DNA from 2 places in the Janthinobacterium sp. 1_2014MBL_MicDiv genome. Region 1 is predicted to be linked to the other one. Evidence: predicted binding sites of a transcription regulator. Region 1 holds the regulator's gene; the other holds the start of a gene.
The links. The regulator sigma-54, encoded in region 1, starts transcription at its own class of promoters, with help from an activator protein. The targets are predictions, from matches to a motif close to TGGCANGNAANCTGCTTT.

Region 1 (15,022 bases):
CGATTTCCTCTTCCGTCAGGAATTCCAGCTTGGTGATGCCGATACCATGCTCACCGGAAATGACGCCGTTGAGCGAGCGGGCCAGGATCATGATGCGGCCCACGGCTTCGTGGGCGTCCTGCAGCATTTCGTAATTGTCCGAGTTGACGGGCAAGTTCGTGTGCACGTTGCCATCGCCCGCATGCATGTGCAGCGCGACAAACACGCGCGAACGCAGGATGCGCGCGTGGATGGCGGTGGCCTCGTCGAGGATCAGCTTGAACGCGGCGCCGTTGAAGATCTGGCGCAGCTGGGCACGGATTTCCTGCTTCCAGGTAATGCGCACGGTGCGGTCCTGCACCACGTCGAACAGGGTGGCGGCCGGCTGCGTTTCCAGGCGCGCATCGAAGACGGGCAGCAAGCGCTCCATGCCCAGCTCGGCCAGTTCGCCCTTCACGTCGGCCAGCGGACGGTCCAGCTGTGCCAGCAGATAGGTCCAGCGTGCCGTGACTTGCGCCAGCAACTGCTGCGCCTGCTCAGCACGGTCGCCCAGCATTTCCGCATCGTCGACACGGTCGTCGGACGCGTCGTCGCTCTTGCCAACAGGCAAATTACCCTTGCCAAAGAATTCGCTCAAGGCCTCTGCCAGCTGCAGCTTGTTCTTGATCGACAGCTCGATATTGATGCGTTCGATGCCATCCGTGTATTCGCCCATGCGGTTGAGCGGGATCACCACGTCTTCATTGATTTTAAAGGCGTTGGTATGCTTGGCAATGGCGGCCGTGCGGGCACGATCGAGCCAGAATTTCTTGCGCGCCTCGGGGCTGACGGCCACAAAGCCTTCGCCCACGCGCGTGTTGGCGATGCGCACCACTTCCGACGCCGCCTGGGCGACGGCGTTTTCATCGTCGCCGACGATGTCGCCGAACAGGGCCATCTTCGGCAGCACGCCCCGTTTCGACTTGGTGGCGTAGCCGACGGCGCGCAGGTAGCGCTCGTCCAGATGCTCGAGACCCGCCAGGCGGATGGTCGTGTATTGCTCGCCCTTGGCCGGCAAGCCATCGAGGTAATCCTTGATTTCCACGATCGACGGGATCGCATCGCGCGCCTGGCCGAAGAATTCCAGGCAGACGGTGCGGGCGAATTTCGGCATCTTGTGCAGGATCCAGCGCGCCGACGTGATGAGACCGTCGCAGCCTTCCTTCTGGATGCCCGGCAAGCCGGCGAGGAACTTGTCCGTCACGTCCTTGCCCAGGCCTTCCTTGCGGAACTTGCGGCCAGGAATTTCCAGGATTTCCGTCTTGAACGGTGCGTTCGGCTTGGTGGCCTCGCGCGTGCTCGGGTGGCGCCATTCCAACTGGAAACGTGCCAGCGCGATATCATGGATCTTGCCCAGGTTATGGTCGAGGCGCGTGACGTCGAGCCAGTCGCCGTTCGGGTCGACCATGCGCCACGACGCCAGGTTGTCGAGCGCCGTGCCCCACAGCACGGCTTTCTTGCCGCCCGCATTCATGGCGACGTTGCCGCCGATGCAGGAAGCGTGGGCCGAGGTAGGGTCGACGGCAAACACGAAACCGGCCTTTTCCGCCGCTTCCGACACCTTGTTCGTGATCACGCCGGCGCCCGAATTAATGGTCGCGTATTCGTGCGTGAGGCCGGGCAAGACCGTCATTTCCACGGCACCCAGGGTGATCAGCTTTTCCGTGTTGATGACGGCCGACATCGGTGTCAGGGGAATCGCGCCGCCCGTGTAGCCGGTGCCGCCGCCGCGCGGGATGATGGTCAGTCCCAGCTCGATACAGCCCTTCACCAGGCCGGCCATTTCCTCTTCCGTATCGGGCGTGAGCACGACGAACGGGTATTCCACGCGCCAGTCGGTGGCATCGGTCACGTGCGACACGCGCGTCATGCCGTCGAAGCGCACGTTGTGCTTTTCCGTGTAGCGGCCCAGTACCTTGACCGTGCGCTTGCGCAAGTCGTAGGTCTTGCGGAATTCGTCGCCAAAGTCGGCCACGGCCTTGCTGGCCGCCTTCAGCAGCAGCTCCACATTGGCACTGCGCGCCTTGGCGACTTCCGGCGCTTCGCCACTGGCCGCGACGTCGCCGCCGGCCGCATCGATGCCCAGGCGGCGCTTGTCGACCTCCGCCAGGCGATGATGCAAGGCATCGATCAAACCCTGGCGGCGCTTCGGATTGTCGAGCAAGTCATCCTGCAGGTAGGGATTGCGGCGCACGACCCAGATGTCGCCCAGCACCTCGTACAGCATGCGGGCCGAACGGCCAGTCTGGCGGGCGCCGCGCAGCTCGTCGAGCAGGCGCCAGGAATCCTCTCCCAACAGGCGTATGACGATCTCGCGATCGGAAAACGACGTGTAGTTATACGGGATTTCGCGCAGGCGGCTTGCTGCGGGACCATTGGGCGTTTCTGCCAGTAAAGCTTGGATATGTGCGGGAGCGTTCATGGAGTGTGGTGACGATGTGGACTGGACCCTAAAGACCCATTTTATCTTATTGCGCCGCACCATGCGGGAACAGCCTTATGCCGCCCAAGGTTTAAGCAGGGTCGGCGCAACCATAGCAAATATGGCCAAGCCACAATTTCTATGAATAAAAAATCAGCCTCCTTGCCTTTTCCGCGCAAAAATGCCAAGAATCGGACTCGGCCACAAACTATCAAACTGCCCAAAAACAGGGCAAACAGGCGTTGCAATGCACACGATACGGCATCGCCATCACGCCAGCATTTGCCCGATCCGGTGCCAGACGCCATCGGGCACGTACAGCAGCAAGCCCGTCATCGTCAGGTAACGCGCGCACTTGCCGACGGCCATGTACGCCACGCTGGGCCAGAACGGCAGCTTGAGCCAGCCTGCCAGCGTGCACAGCGGGTCGCCCACGAGGGGCAGCCAGGCCAGCAGCATGGTCTTGGCGCCATAGCGGGCCAGCCAGCGGAACCAGCGCGTGTCGCGCTCCTTGGCGAACGCCTGCTTGGCCCGGTAGCCCATCCAGTAATCGACGATACCGCCCAGCGTGTTGCCCAGGGTGGCGACGGCAATGGCGGCCCAGAACAGGGAAGGATTGGCCTTGATGACGGCAAAGACGGCCGGCTCTGAGCCGAGCGGCAACAAGGTGGCGGAAATAAAGCTGATCAGAAAGACCGAGGTCAGCCCGACTTCCGGCGCTGCAATCAGTTGCAGCAACCAGGCGATTGCGGATTCGATCATTGAACACTTCGCGATGCGGTAAGGCTCTCCATTATAATGAAGAGCAGCTTGGGCGCCGCACAAACCGCGCCTGCCGGCAAGGGCGCACCCGCCCCGCGTTCTACACAGCATGATTGTTGCCTGGTTATCCGCCGCGGCACAGCCGATATCGACCACCACGCTCCAGCAAGAGACTGTCACAGTAGAGACGCATCGACCTACTGTGGTAGGCTCATCGTCCCTGGCCCAGAATCACTCGCTTGCAGACTATGAACATCGACTACCTCAAGAAAATCCTGACCGCCCGCGTCTATGACGTTGCCTCCGAAACGCCGCTGGAACTGGCCCCTGCCCTGTCGCAGCGCCTGAACAACCAGATTTACTTCAAGCGCGAAGACATGCAAAGCGTGTTCAGCTTCAAGATTCGTGGCGCCTACAACAAGATGTCCAAGCTCAGCGAAGCGGAACGCAAGCGCGGCGTGATTTGCGCCTCGGCCGGCAACCATGCCCAGGGCGTGGCCCTGTCGGCCGCGCGCATGGGTTGCCGCGCCGTCATCGTCATGCCGACCACCACGCCGCTGGTGAAAGTCGAGGCCGTCAAAGGACGGGGCGGCGTGAACGTGGAAGTGGTGCTGCACGGCGAATCCTATACGGATGCCTACAACCACGCGCTGACCCTGGAAAAAGAACAGAAGCTGACCTTCGTGCACCCGTTCGACGATCCGGACGTGATCGCCGGCCAGGGCACGATCGGCATGGAAATCCTGCGCCAGCACGCCGGCCCCATCCACGCCATCTTCGCCCCCATCGGCGGCGGCGGCCTGATTGCCGGCATTGCCGCGTATGTAAAACAGATCCGTCCCGACATCAAGATCATCGGCGTGCAAAGCGTCGATTCGAACGCCATGGCCCGTTCGCTGAAGGCCGGCGAGCGCGTCACCCTGAACGACGTGGGCCTGTTTGCCGACGGCACGGCCGTGCGCCTGGCCGGCGAGGAAACCTTCCGCCTGGTGCAGGCCTATGTCGATGAAATCATCACGGTCGACACGGACGCCATCTGCGCCGCCATCAAGGATGTGTTTACGGATACGCGCTCGATCCTCGAACCGTCGGGCGCGCTGGCCGTGGCCGGCGCCAAGGCGTACGTGGAGCGGGCCAGCCTGTCGAAGCACCCGGTCAACCATGAAACCCTGATCACCATCGCCAGCGGCGCGAACATGAATTTCGACCGCCTGCGCTTTGTCGCGGAACGGGCGGAGCTGGGCGAATTCCGCGAAGCCGTGTTTGCCGTCACCATGCGCGAACAGCGGGGCAGTTTCAAGCGCTTCTGCTCGCTCATCGGCGCGCGCAACGTGACGGAATTTAACTACCGCATCAGCGACGAGAAGGAAGCGCACGTGTTTGTCGGCATCCAGATTGCCGACCGACATGAATCCGGCGTGCTGGCGAAGAAATTCGAAGAGCACGAATTCAAGACCCTGGACCTGACGCATGACGAGCTGGCCAAGTCGCATATCCGCCACCTGGTCGGCGGCAAGAGCCGGCTGGCGCAGGATGAGCTGCTGTACCGCTTCGAGTTCCCCGAGCGCCCCGGCGCACTCATGCGCTTCCTCGACAGCATGGCGCCGAACTGGAATATTTCCCTGTGTCATTACCGCAGCCAGGGCGGCGACGTGGGGCGCATCCTGATCGGCCTGCAAGTGCCGCCCGATGAAATGGGCGAATTTGCCCGTTTCCTCGATACCCTCGGCTACCGTTACTGGGATGAGAGCAGCAATCCCGTCTACAAACTGTTTTTAGGATAGATGGCGAATCGCCCCGGTATTTGCACCGGGGTGAAATAGGCTACCATGCGTGCTTGACTGAACTACGCCACACGACCATGACCACCACCAACGACCTCGCCGAACAATCGCCCCTGGGCAAAAGCTCCGCCTACCGCACCGATTACGCGCCGGAATTGCTGTTTCCCATTCCGCGCCAGGGCAAGCGCGACGAGCTGGCATTGCACGGCACGCTGCCATTCTTCGGCCTCGATATCTGGAATGCCTACGAACTGTCGTGGCTGAACCAGCGCGGCAAGCCGCAAGTGGCCATTGCCAAGGTCAGTGCGCCGGCCGATTCGCCCAACATCATCGAATCGAAGTCGTTCAAGCTGTACCTGAACTCGTTCAACCAGACCCGGCTCGAGAATCCGCAAGCGCTATTGACCCTGCTCAAGCAGGATCTGTCCAAAGGCTTTGGCGCCCCCGTGCAAGTGGAACTGACCTTGCAGGAAGATTTCGGCAAGCTGAAGATGGGCGAGTTCGACGGCGTGCTGCTGGACCGCCTGGACCTGGAAATCACGCAATACACGCCGTCGCCGCAGTTGCTGAAGGCGGCCCTGGACGAAGCGCCCGTGGAAGAAAAACTCGTCTCGCACCTGTTGAAATCGAATTGCCTGGTGACGGGCCAGCCGGACTGGGGCAGCGTGCAGATCGAGTACGCGGGACCGCAGATCGACCAGGAAAGCCTGCTGCGCTACCTGATCGGTTTCCGTGAACACAATGAATTTCACGAGCAATGCGTGGAGCGCATCTTTGTCGACATCTTGCGCCAGTGCAAGCCACAGAAACTGTCCGTGTACGCGCGCTATACGCGTCGTGGCGGACTCGACATTAATCCGTGGCGCAGCAACTACAGCACGGGCACCGTGCCGGGCAACCTGCGCAACGCGCGCCAGTAGCCTCACCCGTCCGCGCACAAACAATGCCGCAGGGAATACACGCTGTGTTTTAAAACAACGTTGCGGTCATACCCTGAGGCATCATAAAAGCGCTGAAAAGTCGGAAAATCGGCATTCAGCGACGGAAAAACCGGCGCGCCCCGTGTTTTTAATCAGGAAATAGCCGATACACCCCGATGTTATTTTTTTGCTAAAATGAGGGTGACATGGGCCGTAGCGCCCACTGCGCCCGCAGCGGGCGTATACTGTTGAGAATTGGCGTTACAGGCCGCGGAAACAGGCCTATAATTCGGCTCGCAAGCCCTCTGCGCATTGCACCATTTCATTGAGTGTCATGACTAATCTTAGCAAAATACTATCTCTCGAAAATGTCCTGTTGGATCTGGAAGTGTCCAGCAAAAAGCGCGCTTTCGAGCAAGCCGGCCTGATCTTCGAAAACAATTACGGCATCGCCCGCTCTACCGTCTCGGACAATCTGTTTGCCCGTGAACGCCTGGGTTCGACTGGCCTCGGTCATGGCGTGGCCGTGCCGCATGGCCGCATCAAGGGCATGAAGACGCTGAAAGCGCCACTGGGCGCCTTCGTGCGCCTGGCCGAGCCGATTCCGTTCGAGTCGCCCGATGGCAAGCCCGTCAATCTGCTGTTTTTCCTGCTGATTCCCGATCATGTCACCCAGCAACATCTGGAAATCCTGTCGGAAATCGCCGAAATGTTTTCCGACGACGCCTTCCGCACGGCCCTGGCCACGGATCCGGAACCGAAATCCGTGCATTCGCGCATCGTCAATTGGCAACCTAGTCTTCAAGCGGCGGGTTAAACTTCAGGTATTCCTCCACTCCTGAAGAAGACTGCCATGTTGCAAACGCCGCTGACGATACAACGCCTGTACGACGACAATCGTGAAAGTCTGCAACTGGGCTGGTTCGCCGGCTTCCCCGGCGGCGAACGCCTGATCTCGGGCGACGTCTCGTCGGCCGCCGACCAGGTGGGCCACTTGAACCTGATCCATCCGGGCCGCATCCAGGTCTTCGGCCACCAGGAAATCAATTACTACCAGCGCCTGAAGGTCAATACGCGCACCCACGTGATTGGCGAGCTGATCGCCGGCGGGCCGCCCGCGCTGATCATCGCGCAAGGACTGGAAACGCCACCCGACATCCTCGCCATCTGCGACGAGCAAAACATTCCCCTGTTCTCGACCCCGCTGCCGGCCGCGCAGGTGATCGACTTCCTGCGCGTCTACCTGTCGAAGAAGTTGGCGCAGCGCATCATCATGCATGGCGTGTTCATGGACGTGCTGGGCGTCGGCGTGCTGATCACGGGCGACTCGGGCCTGGGCAAGAGCGAACTGGGCCTGGAACTGATCTCGCGCAGCCATGGCCTGGTGGCCGACGACGCCGTCGAGTTCTCGCGCATCGCGCCGAACATGATCGAAGGCCGCTGCCCGCCCCTGCTGCAAAACCTGCTGGAAGTGCGGGGCCTGGGTTTGCTCGACATCAAGGCCATCTTTGGCGAAACGGCCGTGCGCCGCAAGATGCGCCTGAAACTGATCGTGCACCTCGTGCGCCGCAACGCGCTGGAAGAGGAAGTCGAGCGCCTGCCATTCCTGTTTCCCACGGAAGACGTGCTGGGCTTGCCCGTGCGTAAGGTCGTCATCCCCGTCGCCGCCGGCCGCAACATCGCCGTGCTGCTGGAAGCGGCCGTGCGCAATACCATCTTGCAACTGCGCGGCATCGACACCTTGCAGGAGTTCATGGAGCGGCAACGACTCGCCATGAGTGGCGATTAATGTTGCCAAGGAGTCCGCCCTTGCAAGGGCGAACCGTGACGCAGGCACGCAGCCATGCTGCGTCAGTTCCCTGCTGCACCAACGACTCGCCATGAGTGGCGATTAATGTTGCCAAGGAGTTCGCCCTGGCAAGGGCGAACCGTGACGCAGGCACGCAGCCATGCTGCGTCAGTTCCCTGCTGCACCAGCGACGCGCCATGAGTGGCGATGACTGCTGGAGGCAGACCCGTCGACAATAATTAAATGTAACCAATACTAAGACCCCAAATGCAATAATTTGTAAAGATAATTGCCTTCGAGGCAGAGGGCCGATCTTTATTGTATGATCGGCGTATGCATATTGTCCTTATTACCGGAATATCCGGCTCCGGCAAATCCGTGGCACTCAATGTGCTGGAAGATACCGGCTACTATTGTGTCGACAACCTGCCGCCGGCGCTGCTACCCAGCCTGGTGCAAACCCTGCTCGATGAAGGCGCGCCGCAACTGGCCGTGGCCGTCGATGCGCGCAGCGCCGAGTCGCTGACCAGCCTGCCGCACAATGTGGCGCTGCTGCGCGACCAGGGGCATGACGTGAAGGTCATGTTCCTGACAGCCACCACGCACTCGCTGGTGGCGCGCTTCTCGGAAACGCGGCGCAGCCATCCGCTGTCGCATGAACTGCGTCCGAACCAGAACCCGGCCAGCCGCCGCACCCTGATCGAATGCATCTCGGAAGAGCGCGAACGCCTGTCGGCCATCGAACAGCTGGGCCATGTGATCGACACCTCGGAACTGAGTGCCAACAAGCTGCGCGCCTGGATCAAGGATATCGTCGCCTCCGAACGGGCGCCGCTGACCCTGTTCTTCGAATCGTTCGCCTTCAAGCTGGGCGTGCCGCTCGATGCCGATTTCGTCTTCGACGTGCGGGCCCTGCCGAATCCCTATTACGACCTGGCCTTGCGCCCGCTCGACGGCCGCGACGCGCCCGTGATCGCCTTCCTCGATGCGCAACCGAGCGCACTCGAGCTGCTGGCCGACATACGCACCTTCATCGAGAAATGGCTGCCATCATTCAAATCCGACAACCGCAGCTACCTGACCGTGGCGCTCGGCTGCACGGGCGGCCAGCACCGCTCCGTGTACATGGCGGAACGGCTGGCGCAGTATTTCAGCCCGAATGAACGCGTCGTCCTGCGCCACCGCGAACGTAGCTAGAACTAGAACGCCAGGCGACCGCGCGTCGCTTGTATGTGGCCCTGTTAATTCAGATGGCAAAGCGGATGCGCTTGCGCCGGCCAGACCGGTGCAAAGAAGCGCGCCACCATGGCCGCATCGACCTCGTCCAGGCTGGCCGGCTGCCAGCGCGGTGCATTGTCCTTGTCGACCACCAGCGCGCGCACGCCTTCGAGCACCTCGCCATGCGCAAAATTGTGGCGCACCTGCGTGCGCTCCATGCGCAGGCAATCGGCCACGCCCAGGTGTGCGCCGCGCTGCAGTAATTCCAGGGTGACCGACATCATCAGCGGCGAGCGCAAACGCATTGCCGCCAGCGCCTTGGCCGCGAACGCACTGTCATCCTGCGCCAGCGATGCCATGATGGCCGCCACGGAAGCGGCACTGAAATGGCGGTCCAGCGCCGTGCGCGCGGCCGCCAGCACAGAGACGCCAGCCTGCGCCTGGAATGGCGCCGCCAGGGCCTTGATGGCCACCGGCAAGCCTTCACCGGGCGTCGACTCGAACAGGGCCGCCAGCGCCTCCATGGCCGTCTCCGGCAGATACACATCGGCCAGCCCTGTATACAGCGCATCGGCCGCGCCGATGGTCAGGCCCGTCAAGCCCAGGTACAGACCCAGCTGGCCAGGCAGGCGCGACAGGAAATAGCTGCCGCCCACATCGGGGAACAGGCCAATATTGACTTCTGGCATGGCCATGCGCGTGCGGCCCGTCACGATGCGCAAGCGGTTGCCGGGGCCGGCCTGCGCCACGCCCATGCCGCCGCCCATCACCACGCCATCCATCACGGCGATATACGGTTTCGGATAGAAATGGATTAAATGATTTAAAGCATATTCTTCTGTAAAGAAATCTTCCAGCAATGCACTGCCACCCTGCGGCGTGGCCCGGCCCGCATCGTAAAAGAAGCGGATGTCGCCGCCGGCGCACAGGGCTTTTTCGCTGCTCGAGCGTATCACCACGGCGTCCACCTGCGGATCGTCGCGCCAGGCCAGCAAGGCGGCACTCATGGTGCGCACCATCTCCAGCGACAGGGAATTCAAGGCTTTCGGGCGGTCGAGCACGATGTGCGCGGTGCGGTTGCGGATGGAGGTGTGGACGAAGTCGCTCATGGCAGGCAGGCAAGAAGTGAAAGTGCCAACATTCTAGCGCCTGCAGGAGCAACCTTGCGTTCGGCCAGGCGATCCGTGCGCAAGGGTGACGGGCGCAAAAAAGGGCGCAAGATGTGCGCCCTTAGTTGATCACAACTGCGAGAAGCGGGTGGCCTTAGACGGCGACGACGGCTTCATCCTCTGAGTTGTCTGGCAGATGCTTGATCGCCTCTTTACCGTGCCCTTGCACTTTGCTTTTGTATTTCATCACTTGCCGGTCCAGCTTGTCGATCAGGGTATCGATCGCGGCATACAGGTCTTGCGCCAGGCTTTCCACATAGACGGTCTTGCCACTCAGACGCAGGTTGACTTCGGCCTTTTGACGCTTTTCTTTCTCTTTGAGGTTGTCCACGGTCAGAATCACGGCGATATCGATAACGTGATCGAAATGACGTTTCACGCGCTCCAGCTTCGTTTGTACGTATTCACGAATGGCTGGTGTCACTTCGAGATGATGTCCGCTGATGGTGAGATTCATACACACTCCTAAAGATGATCGGGTTCGTGCGGTATCCATCGTATCCGGCCCGCAGAGGAACCGAAAAAACTACAAGCACTTACGCAGACTCACTGGCGGAATTTTCAACGCTTCCCGGTATTTGGCAACAGTACGTCGCGCAATCACCATGCCTTGTTCTCCCAGCATGTCCGCAATCTTACTGTCGGATAAAGGATTTTTAGGGTCTTCTGCTCCTGTCAGTTGCACGATCAATGCCCGTATCGCCGTCGATGACGCTTCGCCCCCCGCTTCGGTGGCGACGTGGCTACCAAAGAAATATTTCAACTCGAACATGCCGTGCGGGGTCAGCATGTACTTTTGAGTTGTTACCCGCGAGATAGTACTCTCGTGTAAACCCAGTGTATCAGCTATTTCACGGAGCACAAGGGGGCGCATGGCAACGGCCCCATGCGAGAAAAAGTTCTTTTGTCTTTCTACTATCGCCTGCGCCACGCGCAGGATCGTGTCGAAGCGCTGGCGCATATTCTTGATCAGCCACTTGGCTTCCTGCAACTGTGCACCCATGGCGCCTTCGCCCTTGCCCTGCTTGAGCAGGTTGGCATACATGGCATTGACGCGCAGGCGCGGCATGACGTCATTGTTCAGCGTCACCTGCCAGCCATTGCGCGCGCGCTTGACAACCACGTCCGGCACCACGTAGTCGGAAACGTCGGAAGCGAACACGGCGCCCGGGTGCGGATTGCACAGGCGAATCACGGTCTGCGCCTCGCGCAAGTCTTCGTCGTCGCAATCGAGGGCTTTTTTCAGCTTGTTGAAATCGCGCTGGGCAAACCAGGCCAGGTGCTTTTCCACGATGACGATGGCCATGCGGCGCGTCACCAGGGCGATATGCGGCAAACGCTTGATTTGCAGCGCCAGGCATTCGGAGGCGTTGCGCGCCCCCACGCCTGGCGGATCGAAGCTTTGCAGCAGCGCCAGTGCCGTGCGCAGCTCGTCGGCGTCGATGTCCAGCTCCGCCGGCAGGCGCGCCAGGATGTCGTCGAGCGACTCTTCCAGGTAGCCATTGTCGTCGAGGGCGTCGATGATCAGCTCGACCAGCGCGCGGTCGCGCAATTCGAGCACCGTCACGCGCATCTGCTCCATCAGGTGTTCGCGCAAGGTGCAGTGATGGGCTTCGAGTTGCGGACGGGCATCTTCGTCGTCGGGCGCCTTGCCACGGCTCGCTTCGCTCCAGTCGCTGTCGCCGCCATCCATGGCGGCCGGACTCTCGCCCGCCTCGCCGTCAAACCCATCCGCTTCGGCCGGCGCGGCGGGCGCCTCCTGGCTCGGTGGCTGGGGCGGTGCCTCGGCCGGCGCGGCCGTCGAACTCAAGGCGCCATCGGACAGCAGGCGCAACGAGCGGTCGAGCGGATCGTCGAGACGCTCGAGCAGGGGATTGTCCGTCAACAGCTGCTCTAGCTCCTGGTGCAATTCCAGGGTAGACAATTGCAACAGGCGTATCGATTGCTGCAACTGCGGCGTCAGTGCCAAGTGCTGCGAGGTGCGCAGCTGCAATGATTGTTTCATTGGCTCACATGCGGAAGTGTTCGCCCAGATAGACCCGGCGTACCGACTCGTTCGCGATGATGTCGTCGGGGCGTCCCGACGCCAGCACCGAGCCCTGGTTGATGATGTAGGCACGGTCGCAGATACCCAGCGTCTCGCGTACATTATGGTCGGTGATCAGCACACCGATATTGCGCTCCTTCAAGAAACGCACGATGCGCTGGATTTCGATCACGGCGATCGGGTCGACGCCGGCGAACGGTTCGTCGAGCAGCACGAAACGCGGGTCCGTGGCCAGCGCACGGGCGATTTCCACGCGGCGGCGCTCGCCGCCCGACAGCGACAGGGCCTGGTTCTCGCGCAGCTTTTCAATCTGCAAGTCGGCCAGCAATTTATCCAGGCGCTCCTCGATCTCGGCCTTCGTCAACGGACGGCCTTCGACGGTCTGGATTTCCAGCACGGCGCGGATATTGTCTTCCACCGTCAGCTTGCGGAAAACGGACGCTTCCTGCGGCAGATAGGACAGGCCCATCTGCGCGCGGCGGTGGATCGGCAGCCTGGAAATATCCACGCCGCTGATATCGATGGTACCGCCATCCGACGGCACCAGGCCGACGATCATGTAGAACGAGGTGGTCTTGCCGGCGCCGTTCGGCCCCAGCAGACCCACCACTTCACCGCATTCGACTTGCAGCGAAACATCATGCACGACTTGCCGCTTGCCATAGGTCTTTTGCAGCCCGCGGACGATCAGGGTACTGCCGCAACGTGTATTTTCCATTATTTCTTTCCTGGCGCGGGCGCCGCCGGCGCTTTCTCCGCCGCGGGTGCCTTGGTCTTCGGCTGGATCACCATGCGCACGCTACCGGCGCCCGGGGCGCTGGTGCCGCTGTCACTGTTTTCCATCTTGAACACTTCGTTGCGGCTGTCATATGAAATGAAGGCGCCATTGGCCACATCGGTGATTTTCGTGCCTTCCAGGCGCGTCAGCTTGGCCTTGGAAAACAGTTTCACCACTTCCGTCTTGTTATCGTATTCCACGCGCTCCGCTTCGCCTTCGACCCACAGGTCGCCCGCGCCATCGCGCTTCTGGCGGAAGGTGGCCAGCTTGCCCGGATCGGCCCAGAAGGTGATGAACTGGTAGCCTTGCGGGTCTTCCGTGATCAGGGCCCGCCCCGCCTTCATGGTCAAGGTGCCCTTCACCAGCACCACGTCGCCCGTCAGAGTACGGACTTGCTTGATGTCATCCATCTGGCCGCGCTGGGCCGTGATGACGGCTTCCTTCTCGGAATCGGCCTTCTCGGCATGCGCCGCACCCATCACGCCCAGCGAGCAGACGGTCGACAATAGAGTCAACAGCAAGATGTTCTTCATATTATGGTTTCCTTGTTTCATTCTGTCAGTGTGCCGCCGCGGCCGGGCGCGGTTTCGGCGGGAGGACGATGCGCAGCGCCTGCTGCACTTCCACCACACCGGTGGCGTTATTGGCTTTCATGCCCACGCCGGTCACGTGGGAGACCCCCATCAGCATGTCGACCGGCACGTCCGTTTCCATGCGCTCTTCATCGGGGAACACCGTCAGTGCTTCCGTCTTGAGCGTCAGGTTCTGCGCCTTGGGACTGGCCACGCGGTCGATCACGACCTTGCGGTGCAGCTGCAATCGGGTATTGCCCTCGTCGATATGCGCCAGCTCCGCGTTCATGTTCATCGGCGGCATGCCGGGCGTCAGCTTGCGCACGAAAGGCTGGTCGATATCGGATGAATCATCGGCCGGGTAATGCGTGAGCTTGGTGCCGGATACGATATAGCTGGGCTTGCCAGTCAAATCCATGCGCACCAGGCTGAAATTGGTGATGAAATAGTCGGGTTCGTCCAGGTGCTTGCTGGCCGTGATATCCTGGCCATTCTTGTTCATCACTTCGAGCAGCCAAAAGCTGCCCAGCGCGAACACGACCGCTCCCAGCACGGTAAAAATCATGCGCCAGCGATGGGCGCCTCCTGGCTTACGCATATTGCTTCACTCTTTCAAATGTTACTGGCGGCAAGGCTCGCGCCTCACTCCAGGAACGGCGCCATGACGCGCGCATAGTTGTCCTGTGCACGCAGCAGGAATTCGCAAATCTCGCGCACGGCGCCACGGCCGCCGCCGGCCTGCGTCACGTGGTGCGCCAGGCCCTGCACTTCCGGGCGTCCGCCCGGCACGCTGACGGCAAAACCGACGCGCTTGAGGATGGGTGCATCGATGACGTCGTCGCCGATATAGCCGCATTGTTCTTCCGTCAAGCCCGTCAGCGCCAGCAATTCGCGAAACGGCGTCAGCTTGTCGTGGCCGCCCTGATGCACATGGGTAATACCCAAATCTTGCGCGCGGCGCGCCGTGATGGCCGAGCGGCGCGCGCTGATGATGGCCGTCTGCACGCCCGATTCCTGCAGCAGCTTGATGCCCAGGCCATCATACACATTAAACGTCTTCATCATTTCGCCGTCCGGGCCGAAATGCAGGCTGCCGTCGGTGAGCACGCCATCGACGTCAAAGATCATCAGTTTGACCTTGGCCGCACGCGCCAGGTTGTCCGCCACGCTCTCCATCAGATCACCTTCGCTTGTGTCAGGTCATGAATATGCAGTGCGCCGACCAGTTTGCCATCGGCGTCGACCACCAGCATCTGGTTGATGCGGTACTGCTCCATCACGGCCACGGCATCGACGGCCAGGCGCTCGGGCGCGATGCTGCGCGGCTGCGCATGCATGACGTCGCGGATCGCCACTTTCGTGAAATCCTGCACGCGCTCGAACATGCGGCGCAAGTCGCCGTCGGTAAACACGCCCACGGGGCGGTTGTCCGCGTCGACGACAGCCGTCATGCCCATGCCCTTCTTCGTCATTTCCTCTAGCGCCTGCAGCAACGATGCTTGCACGGCGACTTTCGGCACCTGCTCGCCGCTGCGCATGACGT
Region 2 (15,022 bases), 490 kb from region 1:
ATGGTGCGGGCACGCTTGATCTCCAACATCAAGGGCGCGCATTTTTCATCGCTGGCATGAATCACCACGCAATCCATGCATTGAAAACACTCGCCATAATCGACTTTCCCGTTCGGCGCAATGGCCTGATACTCGCAACGGTGGCGGCAAGTCTGGCACGGCGTGCCGCATTCCTTGCGGCGGGGAATCCAGTCGAGCAGGCGCAAGCGTCCCAGCAGGGCCAGCGCCGCGCCAAACGGACACAGGTAGCGGCAAAAGAATTTGTAGGAAACACTGCTGAGCAGCAGCAAGCCCACGGCATACGCGACAAACGGCCAGGCGCGCGCGAAATTCAAGGTGATGGCCGTCTTGAACGGTTCCAGCTCCACCAGCTGGTCCGTGACCTGGCCGGCAAAAAAGCTGCTGCCAAGAATCGCCAGCAGCAATCCATACTTGATCCATTTCAAACGCCCGTCCAGGCGCGGCTTGACCTTCCACTGTGGCAGACGCAGCCACTGGCCCAGCTTGCCCGTGAATTCCTGCAGGGCGCCAAACGGGCACAGCCAACCGCAAAACGTGCCGCGCCCCCATAGCAGCAGACTGAGCAACACGAAAATCCACAAAATCACCGTCATCGGATCAAACAGGAAAAAACCCAGGCTGCGTCCCGCCATCGTTGCCTGGATGACACCCGTGAGATTGACGATCGACAACTGTCCCTGCGCGTAGTACCCGATGAAACCGATGGTAAATAGCAGGAACAGGCGGCGGAACCACACGAACTGCCGTCCATCGCGCACCAGGCGTTTCTGGCTGGCCAGTGCGCCGGCCAGCAGCACCAGCCCGGCCAGCAGCAAGATCAGTTCCATCCTGCGCCCCTTCCACGTGCCGCGCCACGTGGCATCGTCGCCTTGCGGCGCCGTATAAAACGCGGCCGGCAAACGGTAGCTGAAGTCGACGTTGCGCGCGATGCGTTCGGGATACACGATGCCCTTGCTGCGCGTGATGGGCAAGGTAAACGCCAGCGGGCTGGCCGCGTCGAGTCCCGCCTGGCTGATGATACGCAACACGGCGACATTCTCCGTCGGCAACAGCGATGCATCCGCCAACTGTAATTCCAGGTCCAGGTCGCGCATGTCGATCGGCAAACCATCCTGTTTCAGCAACAGCCGCTCCGGCACGGTGCCGCGCACGAAATCGTCGCCCAGCACGCTGTAGCGGCCACGCGACATGACGAGGATGGCGTGATCGCCGTCGTCGAGCCGGTTGCGCAGCTTGTTCCAGCTGCGCTCCGTCAACAGATTACGCCCCACGGTGGGGACGGAAACATACGCCAGGTACAGGTCGATGAACACGCCATCCGGGTCGCGCGCAGCCTCGGCATCGAGTCCCGCGCCGGCACTGCCTGCAAACAGGGTTTCCACGTCCTTGTTGCTCAGGCGCACATGCTGGATCAAACCCTGGCCTAGCATCTGCGCGACATCAAGCTTCTGCTGCACCTCCAGGCGGATGCGGGCGATCTGGTCCGGATCGCGGCCTTGCGCGAAGCCGAGTTTTTTGCGCGACACTTTCAAGGCCGACGCCAGCACGCTCTGGTTGATGATGCGCACGGAGGCCGTGGCCTTCGACACGCCATCGATATCGGCGTGGGTGGCGTCTGGCGCGCGCTTGCTCTTCGCACCGATGGCGATATTCTGCTTCAGCGACAAACCCTGGTATTGCTTGACGAACTGAAACAGCGGCGCTTCACCTAGGCCATCGAGAAACACGGGTTCATGCTGCGACAGGACGGCAACATCGAGAAACCCGCCTTGTGGATTGATAGCGATCAACAAATTGACGGGAACACCGGAAAAGCCGGGAATGGGCGCCAGGTCCACCGACTCAAAGACATAGCCGACCAGCTCCGTGGCCGTGGCGTTTTGCTTGAACAGGGGCCAGACGGGCAAGTCTGTTTCCTTGTCGCCCACCACGAGCGGCGCGGGAAAGCGCCGCACCAGCTCGGCCTTGGCGAGCACGCCCGCCCACGCCTGTCCCAGGATAAACAGGAATAGCCAGCATCCGATAAACAACCGCATCATCCGCATGTACCGTGCTCCGCGCGGCGCCCTGTCGCAAGGCGCCGCATTCATTGATTGCTTAGAAGAAAATGATGCCGCCCAGGGACACGCCATTCATCTTCGCTTCACCACCGGCAAAGCCTTTCGAGCGCGTCTGGCCCAGTTCGCCCACCAGGGTGATGGCGCTATTGAGCGCGTAATACGCCCCCAGGGTCAGGTTGGCATTCGACTTCAAGCCGCCCGTACCGGCCGTATCGTCATCGTTCTTGCTGATGCCGTAGGACAAGCCCAGTTTCAGCTTGTCCGTCGCCTTGTACGTGCCTTGCAGCAGCCAGTTCTTCGACTTGGTATCACCCTGGTCTGCATCGGAAAGGATGCCCAACCCTTTTCCTCCCTGGAAATTGAGCAGCACGCCTGCCGGACCCATCTGGTAAGAGCCGCCCACTTCCACCCCGCGCATCGTCAGGTCATCGACACCCGTCGTTTTCGAGGTGAATTTTTGCGACTTCACGCCCAGCCAGGCTTTCAAGCCGTCCTGCGCATACGTCAGCTGCGCCTGCACTTGCGGACTCGACTTCGAGGAATACGTCGGGCCTGCCACGATGGGCGTATCGGAGACGGGGCTGACCAAGGCCACGTCGACACCGAAGCCACCGGACTTCGGCGAGGTGTACATGATCTGGCCATAGTTGCCCAGATAGGTGTAGCCTGCGCCGATATGGCCCAGGGTCACCCGGCCCCGCTGCGTGGCCTGCACGGGGGCGCCCGAACCCAGCAAAGTCATGTCGGACAGAATGGCATTTGCGCCGAACATGCCGTAGTCGCGGCCCAGCTTGAAGGTACCCATGTGCTCGTTGCCGAACGTAAAGAATGCCTGGCGCACATCGACGACGCTGTTCTGGCTGATGGCGCTGTCCGTGGCGGTCGAGTTATAGATGCCGATCAAGGCTTTCACATCGTACTCGCCCAGGCGCGACGAGGCGGACGTGATCAAGCCATTCGGCAGCAAGCCGTTGCCGATCGTCGTGCGGTCCTTCTCGCCGCCGCAACCGAGCGCCCGGCCGCCCAGCGCCAGCCCGCCCACCGCGTCGCCCGAGCACGACACTTGCGTGTAGTAGGCGTTGACGATGCCGCCCACCGACACGGTCCAGTCGCCGGCCTTGATATCGACGGCTTGCGCCTGTCCCATCGTTGCGATAGTCATGGCCCCCAGGCTCCCCAGCTTGATGAATGCGTTCATGTTTTCTCCCCTTTTCTTCTGTGTTTTTAGTGTGCACACCAGTGATTGATGTAGCTCAATCTTTGGCAATAAGCGTGCCCAGCAATACACAAGGCGGAGAAAGGGGAAATCCGTTTTCAATGTGTGCAACGGCGGACCAGTCGCTGCTGACGGTGTTCAATTTTTGACCGCCGCCAGCGCTTGCCGCTGGCAAGTAAACAAAAAACTGACGGCCTGGACCGTCAGCAAAAAGAAAACACCCGGCGGACAGGGAGACACCCATCCGAGTGGCCCGGGCGCTTCACCCCATTACTTCGATGCCAGCTTGAAGACCCATACGGAACCGCCCTGCTCGAGGAAGTTGACCTTCTTCGCCACTTCGCCACCCCACAGCGGCACGGCGCCGCCCCAGCCGGAAACGACGGCGACATATTGCGTGTCGCCATCCTGCCAGGTGACGGGCGGCGCCACGACGCCGGAACCGGTCTGGAACTTCCACAGCTCCTTGCCCGTCTTCGCATCGACGGCTTTCAGGAAGCCTTCCGGCGTGCCGTAGAACACCAGGTTGCCGGCCGTGCTCATCACGCCCCCCCACAACGGCGCATTGTTCTTGATTTCCCATACGATCTTGCCCGTCTTCGGATCGACGGCACGCATGGCGCCGATGTAGTCGTCAAACAGGGGCTTGATGGTAAAACCGGCGCCGAGGAAAGCGCCGCCTTTCTTGTAGCTGATCGGCTCGTTCCAGATATCCATGCCCCATTCATTCGCCGGCACATAGAACAGCTTGGTTTGCGGCGAGTACGCCATCGGCATCTGGTTTTTGGCACCGAGGAAAGCCGGCGCGGCAAACACGGTCGTGCCCTTCTTGCCCTCCTCTCCCTTGGTCGGGTCGCCAGGACGGCCGGCGGCGATGAAGTTCGGCCGCCCCGTTTTCAGGTCGATGCTGCTGGCCCAGGTGATTTTCTTGACAAACGGAAACGCGTTCTGCAGTTTGCCCGTGCTGGCGTCGATCACATAGAAAAAGCCGTTGCGGTCGGCCTTGCCACCGTAGCGCTTGCCATCCATGTCGAAGGTGACGAACTCGTTGGCGCCATCAAAATCCCAGGCATCGTTGGGCGTGTTCTGATACGCCCACTTGATCTGGCCCGTCTTGACGTCGAGCGCCACGGTGGAGGACGAATACAGATTGTCGCCGGGGCGCAAATGGCTGTTCCATGGCGCCGGATTGCCTGTGCCGAAGTACGCCAGCTTGGTTTGCGGATCGTAGGTGCCACCCATCCATGTCGAGGCGCCGCCCGTTTTCCACAACTCGCCCGGCCACGTCTTGTTCGCCGTGCCGGAAATGCCATTGTCGCTGGCCTTGCCATCCTTGTCGTAGCGGTGGCCCATATGGCCTTCCACCGTGGGACGGCTCCACACCAGGTCGCCCGTCATGGGGTTGCGCGCTTCGACCCGGCCCACGATGCCGAACTCGCCACCCGACACGCCCGTCAGCAGCAAGCCTTCGGCGATCAGGGGCGCGGCCGTCATCGAGTAACCGGCCGCATAATCGTCGACCTTTTCCTTCCAGACGATCTTGCCCGTGTTCTGGTCCAGCGCCACCAGGTAGGCGTCGAGCGTGCCGAAGATCACCAGGTTGCCGAACAGGGCCGCGCCGCGGTTGACCACGTCGCAGCAGGGCATGATGCCGTCCGGCAAGCGGTGTTCGTACTTCCACAGCTTGGCGCCGGTTTTCAAGTCGATGGCAAAGATGCGCGAATACGAAGCCGTGACGAACATCTTGCCGTTGTGAATCAATGGCTGCGATTCCTGGCCGCGCTGCTTTTCGCCGCCAAACGAGAACGACCAGGCCGGTACCAGCTTGGCCACGGTCTTGTCATTGATTTGCGTCAACGGTGAATAGCGCTGCCCCTGCGTACCCATGCCAAACGACAAGATACTCGCTGGATTCTTCGCCGTGCTGTCGAGCATGGCACTGGTGACATTGCCGACGTCGACCGCCTGGGCCAACGACGCCAGGGATGCCAAACCCACACTGACGACTACCCCCATGATTTTTTTCTGCACAATCATCTCCCTCTGTTATTAGTATGTGTATGTTTCAAGTGCTGCCGTGTTCACGCGGCTGGGCATGCAGCAAGGCGCACTCTTCATCGGTAAACAGGCGCGAACGCGTCAGGAAGCGCTTGCCCGTACCGTTGTCGAGTGAAAACATGCCGCCATTGCCATCGACCACGTCGATAATCAACTGGGTATGCTCCCAGTATGCAAATTGCTCGAGTCCCATGTAGAACGGCGTGCCATTCAGATTGCCGAGATAGATATCGGTGTCGCTGATATCGAACTCGCCCAGCGCGTAGCACATGGGCGTGCTGCCGTCGCAGCAGCCGCCCGACTGAAAAAACATCAACGGGCCGTGACGCTCGCGCAACCTGTCCATCATCTCCAGCGCCGCATCGGTGGCGACCACCCTGGCAATTGCTGCACTCATGGCATCCTTTCTGCGCGCCGCTCCTGGCTAAGGGCGCGGCGCCTGTTGCCGGTTTAGAAGAAGCCCAGCGCTTTCGGGCTATAGCTCACCAGCAAGTTCTTCGTTTGCTGGTAGTGGTCGAGCATCATCTTGTGGTTTTCGCGGCCGATACCCGATTGCTTGTAGCCACCGAACGCGGCATGGGCCGGGTACAGGTGATAGCAATTCGTCCATACGCGGCCCGCCTGGATGGCGCGGCCCACGCGGAAGGCGCGCGAACCGTCACGCGTCCACAGGCCGGCACCGAGGCCGTACAGGGTGTCGTTGGCGATCGCCAAGGCTTCAGCCTCATCCTTGAAGGTCGTGACGGACACGACGGGACCAAAAATCTCTTCCTGGAAGATGCGCATCTTGTTGTTGCCCTTGAATACGGTTGGACGCACGTAATAGCCGCCCTCGAGATCGCCCGCCTGCGTGTTGCGCTCGCCGCCGGCCAGCACCTCGGCGCCTTCCTGGCGGCCGATATCGAGGTAGGACAGGATTTTTTCCAGCTGTTCCTGCGACGCCTGGGCGCCGATCATGGTGGCCGTATCGAGCGGATTGCCCTGCTTGATGGCGGCCACGCGCTTCAGGGCCCGTTCGATGAATTTCTCGTAGATCGATTCCTGGATCAGTACGCGCGATGGGCAGGTGCACACTTCGCCTTGATTCAGCGCAAACATCGTGAAGCCTTCCAGGCACTTGTCGAAATAGTCATCATCGGCATCCATCACGTCTTCAAAGAAGATGTTCGGCGACTTGCCGCCCAATTCCAGGGTGACGGGAATCAGGTTTTGCGCCGCGTAACCCATGATCAGACGGCCCGTGCCCGTTTCGCCCGTAAACGCGATCTTGGCGATGCGCTTGCTCGACGCCAGCGGCTTGCCCGCTTCCAGGCCGAAACCATTGATGATGTTCAACACGCCCGGCGGCAGCAGGTCGCCGATCAGCTCGATCAAGACCATGATGGAAGCCGGCGTCTGTTCGGCCGGTTTCAGCACCACGCAATTGCCGGCGGCCAGGGCCGGCGCCAGTTTCCACACGGCCATCAGGATCGGGAAATTCCAGGGGATGATCTGGCCCACGACGCCCAGCGGCTCGTGGTAGTGATAGGCATAGGTTTCCGCATCGATTTGCGCGACGGAGCCTTCCTGGGCGCGGATGCAGCCGGCGAAGTAGCGGAAATGGTCGATGGCCAGCGGAATATCGGCATTCATCGTTTCGCGGATGGGCTTGCCGTTGTCGATGGTTTCCGCCGTGGCGATCAGGCTGAGGTTTTGCTCGATGCGGTCGGCGATCCGGTTCAGGATATTGGCGCGCTCGGCAGGCGACGTCTTGCCCCAGGCTTCCTTGGCGGCATGGGCGGCGTCCAGCGCCAGCTCGACGTCTTCCGTCGTGGAGCGGGCAATTTCGCAAAACGGCAAGCCCGTGATCGGCGTAATGTTGGGAAAGTATTCACCTTTGACGGGGGCCACGAACTTGCCGCCAATGTAGTTATCGTAACGTTGCTTGAAAGGGTTGGCGACGCCCAGTTTGCTGATGTCTGCGAGATTCATGTCGTCCTCTATCGGTTTGTAGAATTGGAATATTGCTGCTTAAGTCAAACGTCCTGGTACAGATGGGGTGAGTACACGCAGTCCTCCGCAAATGCCGTGCCAGCTCGCCACCCCACTACAAACTTAGCGGGTTTTACTGCTGTTACAAGGGAGCGGCGTCAATATCGGCGCATTGATTCCCGTCAGGTGCGGGCAGCCTGGCCACGGCGCAGCGTTTGCGTTTTTGAACAAGGCGCCAATACCCTGCTCCAATCCGCACCAGCCTGGCCATTTGCGGGCTCGAGTCCGCGTCCGCTGCACAATGGAACAGGTGTGCCAGACTGGAACAGCTGTGCCTAGCGAATCACCACGCCCCACGGTAATTCGCCCACGGCAATATCGGCCACCTTGCGCGCGCTGGCCGTGTCGATGACAGACACGCTGTTCGAGCGGCCATTGGCCACGTACAGCTTGGCGCCGTCGGGCGTGATGGCCATATTCCACGGACGCTTGCCGACGGGGATAGTCGCCGTCACCTTGTTGCTCCTCGTATCGATGACCATTACCGTGCCGTCGATACCGTTCGACACATACAGCTGCTTGCCGCCGGGATGGACGACGATGCCATTCGCATTCTTGCCAGCGGGAATAGTGGCGATGGCCTTGCGCTGCATCATGTCGATTACGTACACGCCATTGACCAGCTCGCACGCCACGTAGGCGCGGGTGGAATCGGGGCTGAAGCCGATGCCGCGCGGGCGCAGGCCCACGGCAATGGAAGCCACCTGGCGGCGTTGCGCCACATCAATGACGTCGACTTGCTCGGCCTCTTCCGCACCGACCAGCAGCCAGCGCCCGTCCGGGCTGAAGACGGCGTGTTCCGGGTTACGTCCTTGCACCTTGATATCCGCGAGCAAGTCGCCCGTATGGCCATCGATCAGCGCCACGCTATTGTTTTCCTCGACGGCCACGGCGACATGGCTGCCGTCGAGGGATGCGCTGACGCCTTCGGGCGACTTGCCCAGCGCCACACTGCGCATGGGCGTGCCAGCCGCGTTATCGATCAACAACAAGGCGCTGCTGGCCGCGTCCGTGACAAACAATTGCCGGCCGCCGGGATCAGCGGCGATGCCGCGCGGACGCTTGCCCGCCGCAATCTGGCGTACCACCAGGTCGGTAGCCGTGTCGATCACGCTCAGGGTGCCCGATTTTTCATTGGGAACATAGGCAAAAGGAGCGGCCTGGACCGCCATGCTGGCCAACACAGGCAGCAGCCAGCAAACCCGGAGCAAGCGTAAGAAGAAGTTGGGCATAATCACCTTTTCAATGAAAAACACAGGAAAAGCGCGCGGGAGCGGCGCAGGTGACAATTGCTGTATGCAAACGCCGTGCCACTGGCAGGCGTATAATTTCAGCCCACCAATGGAGACATGGCAGGCATATTGCTTGATAAAACTATGCAGACCTGTACCGCGCACGCGGTCAAGCAGGCTTTTATTCACATTGGAGAATCCGCATGCAGCATCGTTTCCGCCTGAACACCATCGCCAGCCTGTTTGTCGCCGGCAGCGCCACCTTCGCCCCCCACGCTTTCGCCACCGAGGCGGCAGACCTGGCTGGCGGGCAACTGATGGACACGGTGGTCATCAGCGGCAGCCGCATCGCCCATCCCAGCCAGGAAGTACCAGCCTCCATCGACGTGGTCGACAGCGCCCGCATCCAGGATGGACAAATCCGCGTCAACGCCTCGGAAGCGCTGGCTGCCGTACCGGGCCTGGTCGTGCAGAATCGCCAGAACTACGCACAAGACTTGCAGATCTCGTCGCGCGGCTTCGGCGCCCGCTCGGCCTTCGGCGTGCGCGGCGTCAAGCTGATCAGCGATGGCATTCCTGCCAGCATGCCCGACGGCCAGGGCCAGGCCGCCACCTTCAACCTCGATACGGCCGAGCGCATCGAAGTGCTGCGCGGACCGTTTTCTGCCATCTACGGTAACCACTCGGGCGGCGTGATCCAGCTGTTTTCCAAGGATGGGCAAAAGCCCCCATCCGTCGAACTGAATGTGACGGGCGGCAGCGATGGCACCAGCAAGGTCGATGTCTCGACGCAAGGCCAGGCGGGCGCCATCGGCTACGTGCTCGACGGCTCGCGCTTCCGCACGGATGGCTTCCGCGACCACAGCGCCGCCACGCGCGAACAGGCGTTCGGCAAGATCACCGTCAAGCCCACCGCGGACAGCAAGCTGACCATCGTCGCCAATAGCCTGCATCAAGGCAACACGCAAGACCCGCTGGGCGCCACCTGGACCACGTTTGCCCGCGACCCGCGCGCCGGCGAAATCGACGCGAGCGACACGCAAAACCCGAAACGCACCCTGGCCGAGCGCTACAACACGCGCAAGAGCATCGACCACCAACAGATCGGCGCCACCTACGAACAGTCGTTCGGCGACGACCGTCTGCATGTGATGGTGTATGGCGGCAACCGCGACGTGATCCAATACCAGGCATTTACCAAGGGTTTTCAGGCGCCAGCGAGCCACTCAGGCGGCGTGGTCGACTTCCAGCGCCAGTTCTACGGCATCGACACCAACTGGCTGCATGTGAACCAGCTGGCCGGTGGCAAACTGAGCACCACCATCGGCATCGACTATGGCCGCTCCAGCGATGACCGCACCGGCTATGAAAATTTCATCGGCAACACGTTTGGCGTGAAGGGCAAGCTGCGCCGCGACGAGCAGGATGTCGTCTCCAGCCTCGATCCGTATATCCAGACGGAATGGCAAAGCGGTCCATGGCTGCTCAGCGCAGGTTTGCGCTATAGCAAAATGAAAGTTTCGGTCAACGACCATTTCCTCAGCAATGGCAACGATAGCGGCAGCCTGGACTTCAGCCATACGACGCCAGTGCTGGGCCTGCTCTACAAGCTGACGCCGAACGTCAACGTGTACGCCAGCGCCGCGCGCGGCTTCGAGGCGCCCACCCTGAACGAACTGTTTTACTCGGGCACGGGCGCCGGTTTCAATTTCAATTTAAAACCAGCCACCAGCACCAACCTGGAAGCGGGCGTCAAGGCCAGGGTCGCCAACAATACGCATGTGAACGCGGCCTTGTTCCAGATCAAGACCAACGACGAACTGGTAGTGGACAGTTCCAGCGGCGGGCGCACCAGCTACCGCAATGGCGGCAAAACCTTACGCCAAGGTATGGAAGTGTCGCTCGATTCCAGCCTGCCGTATGGCTTCACGACGAAGGTGGCGCTGACCAGCCTGCATGCCGTGTATGACCAGGCCTTCGGCGCCGTTAGCGAAGGCAGCCGCTTGCCAGGCGTTCCCAGCGCCAATCTGTTCGCGGAACTGGCCTGGAAAGATACGCTCGACCGCTTCGGCGCGGCGCTGGAAAGCGTCGCCAGCAACCAGGTGTATGCGGAAGACAGCAACAGCGAAAAACCGGCGCCCGGCTACACGGTGTTCAATGCGCGGTTCAATGCCAAGCAAAGCATGGGCAACTGGCGCTTCAAGGAATTTGCCCGCCTGAACAATCTGTTTGACAAGACCTACGTGGGTTCCGTCATCGTCGGCGATAGCAACAAGCGCTACTATGAAGCGGCGCCGGGGCGCAATTGGTTGCTGGGTGTCAGCGCCCAATACACTTTTTAAGTACACCTGAAAAAAAGTCCATGAGCGCTGCATTGCCTGGTCGTACTGTTCGTACTGCCTGTGGCAATGCGCCTTGCCCTGAACAGTGTTCAGGCGTTCTGATGATAAAAAAGCCCGCGCATCGTCCGATGCGCGGGCTTTTCAACTGGAGCGCGAGACTTCAGGGCCGCGCTTCCTTCACCCCATGTTTCTCGAAAATGGCTTTCAATTCGCCGCTGGCAGCCATCTCGTTCATGGCCGCCAGCAGCAGCTTGCCCACGTCCAGTTGCTGCCGGCTGACGGCCAGGCCCACGGCCCAGCCGGCACGCGGCAAGCGGGCGAACGCCACTTCGTTCACGGCGAAGGCCGGATCGCTTTTCAGCACGGACTCGATTTCCGAGCGATTCGCCAGCACGGCATCGAGCTGCCCCGCCTGCAATTGCTGCAAGGCTTCGGCGGCCGTGTCGAAGATGCGCACGTCGTCGCGGTACTTGCCATCGTCTTCGCCCAGCATCAGCATGGCCGCGATCGATACCTTTTCCACGCCGATGCGCTTGCCGGCCAGCGAGGCGACGCCATCGAACTGCGGCACGGCTTGCGTGCGGCGTGCCAGGCGCACGGTTTCCACGTAATACGGCGCAAAGATCTCGACCTTGTCGTTGTCGGCCATCAGTTTTTTATCGACCGGCACGTGCAGCATCACGTCGGCTGGACCGTAACCGAGGTAATGCCCCTTCCACACCATATTGCGCAAATCGTCATTCAGGTTTTCGCCGGCGGGAAATGGCAGCAGACTCAGCTTGAGTCCCAGCTTTTTCGCCAGCGCTTCGGCAATGTCGATATCGATGCCCGCGCCCTTGTCGGAAAACGGGGCGAATTCGCTATACACGGCCACCTTCAGGCTGCCCGACTGTTGCACTTTCTGCCAGTCGGCGCGTACCGGCGCGGCCGCGCACAGGGCCAGGCAAGCGAGCGCAATCATCGCGCGCGCGCGCCGGAGTTGGAATGAACGCATGGGATTCCTTCGTGATCAGTTCGACTCGCGGCGGGTTTCCAGGTAGGTCTTGATGGCCCACATGGCTTCCTGGTTGAACACGCCCTCAAACGGCGGCATGTACACGGCGCCGTTGCGCACTTTGCCATGGCGTATGGTCGCCAGGTAATAATTGTCCGTTTCCTTGTAACACGCTTGTTTCTTTGTCTCATTCTTGATGCTGAAACAATCGCGGTCCAGCTGGCGCAAGTCCGGCGCGATGCCGCCCGAGATGGCTTCGATGCCGTGGCAGCGCGCGCAATTCTGGTTGTAGGCCGAGGTGCCCACAGTCAAGGCCAGCTTGTTGCCCCGGTACGGATTCTGCTCCAGCCACTTGTCGCCCACCTTGGGCAAGCCCGTGGTGTCGACGCCTTGCGGCGTGACATTGCCATGCGCATAGGCATCGGGCAAGGTCAGCAGGGAAGTGAGGGCGACAGCGCCGGCAGCCGCCACGCCGAGCAGGGTAGGAATGGAATAGGTCATGCTGGTCTCCTTGGTTTTTTTGGTCAATAACCAGGAAGAGCAAATGCCATGCCATGCGCGCACGCCCCGCGGCAGGCGAACCATGTCTCAATTTGGAACAGCTGCAACACGCGCCTGTGTCACCGCGCGCGTCAGGCGGCGGCAACCGTGCAGATGCTGGCCCGCTCCTGCTGCTCGAAAGTGATACGCACAGGCAAGAACCTGGCGATCACCTCGGCATTCGTCAATGCATGCTGCGACACCTTGCTGCAGCTAAACGTGCCGCCGCCGGCCAGCGCCATCGGCAGCAAGAGCTGGTCGGCCAGGTGTTCGCCCACGGCCGCGTCCGACTTGCAATAGGCGCGCACTTCGTTCAACAGGCGCTTGGCCACCGATTCCGCCAGCAACGATTTTTCGCCAAAGGAAGCAAAGACTTCCGTCACGTGTTCATGCTCGAGTGTCAGCAACAGGACATTGCCCGGCCCCTGCTCCGCCGGCAAGCCGACGATGCGCAGCTGCTTGCCGCTCCAGCCCATGCCGCTGGCGACACGCTCGAGCTCGCGCTGCGCCACATTCACGTGCACGCCCGCCACCACGCTTTCCGCAAATCCGGCCTGCCGTTCGCCGCGCTGCAGCAATGCAATGGGCTTCAAACGGGCGCAAGGCTGCACGGTGGCAATCACTTCGCCGCCGCCGGCCGGATAAAAACCATAGCGCCCCAGCGCGATATCGATGTCGGCGCCCATCTGCGCCATGGCCCGGCCATACGCGCGCTGCAAGAAATGCACGGGCGGCGCCATGGGATTATGCGTGCCGCCACTGATGCGCACAGTCGAGGGCGCATCCGCATGCAGCAGCGCCGGCAGCAAGGTTTGCAGTACCAGGGTGCAACTACCGGCGCTGCCGATGGCGAAACGGTAATCGCCGCCACGCAGGGTGCCCGGCACGAACTCCAGGCTGGATGCGCCCAGCGCAACCGGTGTCATGCGCGCGCCGCAAATGGCGGCTGCAGCCTGTACCGCCACCAGATGCTGGCGCAGCAAACCGGGCTTGGCCCGGCCCGCGCGGATATTGATCAACCGAAATGGCTGGCCCGTGATCATGGACAGGCTCAGCGCCGAGCGCAAAATCTGCCCGCCGCCTTCGCCTTGTGCTCCATCTATTTCTATCATCTCTGCTTTCTTTATTGTTTAACCTTTGACGCAGACGACCTGCTTCAGGATATGCACGACATCGACCAGCTCGCGCTGCGCCAGCATCACCGCATCGATATCCTTGTAGGCCATCGGGATCTCGTCGATCACGTTCTCATCCTTGCGACATTCGACGCCTTGCGTAGCGCGGATCTGGTCGTCGAGGCTGAAGCGCCGCTTCGCTTCCGTGCGGCTCATCGTGCGTCCCGCACCGTGGCTGCAGCTATGGAAGCTCTCCGCGTTGCCTTTGCCGCGCACGATAAAGCTCTTCGCGCCCATGGACCCGGGAATGATCCCCAGTTCCCCCGCGCGGGCCGATACGGCACCCTTGCGCGTGACCAGCACATCCTTGCCGAAGTGGTGCTCCTTCTGCACATAGTTATGGTGGCAATTGACGGCCTCCACATGCGTCTGGAACGGTTTATGGATGACCGTGCGCACGGCCGCGATCAAGTTCTGCATCATCACTTCACGGTTATTGCGCGCGAAACGCTGGGCCCAGCCCACCGCCTCCACATAATCGTCGTAATGCTGCGTTCCCTCTGCCAGGTAGGCCAGGTCCTGGTCGGGCAGGTTGATGAAATGGGTGCGCATATCTTGCTTGGCCAGTTCGATGAAATGGGTGCCGATGGCATTGCCCACACCACGCGAACCCGAATGCAGCATGAACCACACGGCTCCCTGCTCGTCGAGGCACACTTCGACGAAGTGGTTACCGCTGCCCAGGGTACCCAGGTGGCGGTAGTTATTCGTATTTTTCAGCTTTGGCGTTTTCAGGCAGATGGCATCGAATTCGTCTTTCAGCTGCAGCCAGGCGGCGTCGACCACCGATGGCGGGTTCTGCCACGAACCTTCGTCGCGGCCACGGTAGCCGCGCGTCTTCGGCGACATCCCGTGCGGAATGGCGCGCTCGATGGCGCTGCGCAGCGGCCCAAGATTATCGGGCAAGTCATTCGCCGTCAGCGTAGTCTTCGCCGCCATCATGCCGCAACCGATATCCACGCCGACGGCCGCCGGAATCACGGCGCCGAGGGTGGGAATCACGCTGCCGATGGTCGATCCTTTACCCAGGTGGACGTCCGGCATGACGGCGATGTGCTTGTAAATGAATGGCAAGGTCGCCGTATTGCGCAATTGTTTTTTAGCCGCTTCTTCGACAGGCACGCCACGCGTCCACATTTTGACGGGACGGCTGCCTTCGGTATGCAGGACTTCGTATTCTTCATTCTTCATCAGTGTTCTCTTTTTCTATTTTATATGGGGGTGATGACAAGGGTTGGTGAAATTTTCAGCCGACGTATCGGCCCTGGATGTAATTCCACCGGCATTCATCAGTACAACAACCCGACCAGGGATGACAGGATTTTCTGGCGGCGCACTGCGCGCGCCAGGCCG

Region 2: a site for sigma-54 is predicted at 8,682-8,699, ahead of YQ44_RS22240 (beta-propeller fold lactonase family protein). Genes of this name have one in related genera too.

What each region holds. Positions count from the first base shown of each region.
Region 1 covers NZ_CP011319.1:5,647,741-5,662,762, forward strand. The annotation lists gene YQ44_RS24460 (DUF3683 domain-containing protein) at 1-2,440, opposite strand, end outside; gene YQ44_RS24465 (YqaA family protein) at 2,711-3,202, opposite strand; gene ilvA (threonine ammonia-lyase, biosynthetic) at 3,451-4,986, shown strand; gene queF (NADPH-dependent 7-cyano-7-deazaguanine reductase QueF) at 5,064-5,906, shown strand; gene YQ44_RS24480 (PTS sugar transporter subunit IIA) at 6,241-6,723, shown strand; gene hprK (HPr(Ser) kinase/phosphatase) at 6,760-7,695, shown strand; gene rapZ (RNase adapter RapZ) at 8,029-8,892, shown strand; gene YQ44_RS24495 (enoyl-CoA hydratase/isomerase family protein) at 8,937-10,022, opposite strand; gene hpf (ribosome hibernation-promoting factor, HPF/YfiA family) at 10,177-10,539, opposite strand; gene YQ44_RS24505 (RNA polymerase factor sigma-54) at 10,609-12,087, opposite strand; gene lptB (LPS export ABC transporter ATP-binding protein) at 12,092-12,847, opposite strand; gene lptA (lipopolysaccharide transport periplasmic protein LptA) at 12,847-13,440, opposite strand; gene lptC (LPS export ABC transporter periplasmic protein LptC) at 13,466-14,077, opposite strand; gene YQ44_RS24525 (KdsC family phosphatase) at 14,122-14,655, opposite strand; gene YQ44_RS24530 (KpsF/GutQ family sugar-phosphate isomerase) at 14,655-15,022, opposite strand, start outside.
Region 2 covers NZ_CP011319.1:5,156,854-5,171,875, forward strand. The annotation lists gene YQ44_RS22215 (4Fe-4S binding protein) at 1-2,060, opposite strand, end outside; gene YQ44_RS22220 (porin) at 2,119-3,279, opposite strand; gene YQ44_RS22225 (methanol/ethanol family PQQ-dependent dehydrogenase) at 3,568-5,313, opposite strand; gene YQ44_RS22230 (DUF779 domain-containing protein) at 5,363-5,752, opposite strand; gene adh (aldehyde dehydrogenase) at 5,806-7,326, opposite strand; gene YQ44_RS22240 (beta-propeller fold lactonase family protein) at 7,662-8,558, opposite strand; gene YQ44_RS22245 (TonB-dependent receptor family protein) at 8,822-10,960, shown strand; gene YQ44_RS22250 (substrate-binding periplasmic protein) at 11,121-11,954, opposite strand; gene pedF (cytochrome c-550 PedF) at 11,970-12,455, opposite strand; gene rtcA (RNA 3'-terminal phosphate cyclase) at 12,587-13,606, opposite strand; gene YQ44_RS22265 (RtcB family protein) at 13,625-14,860, opposite strand.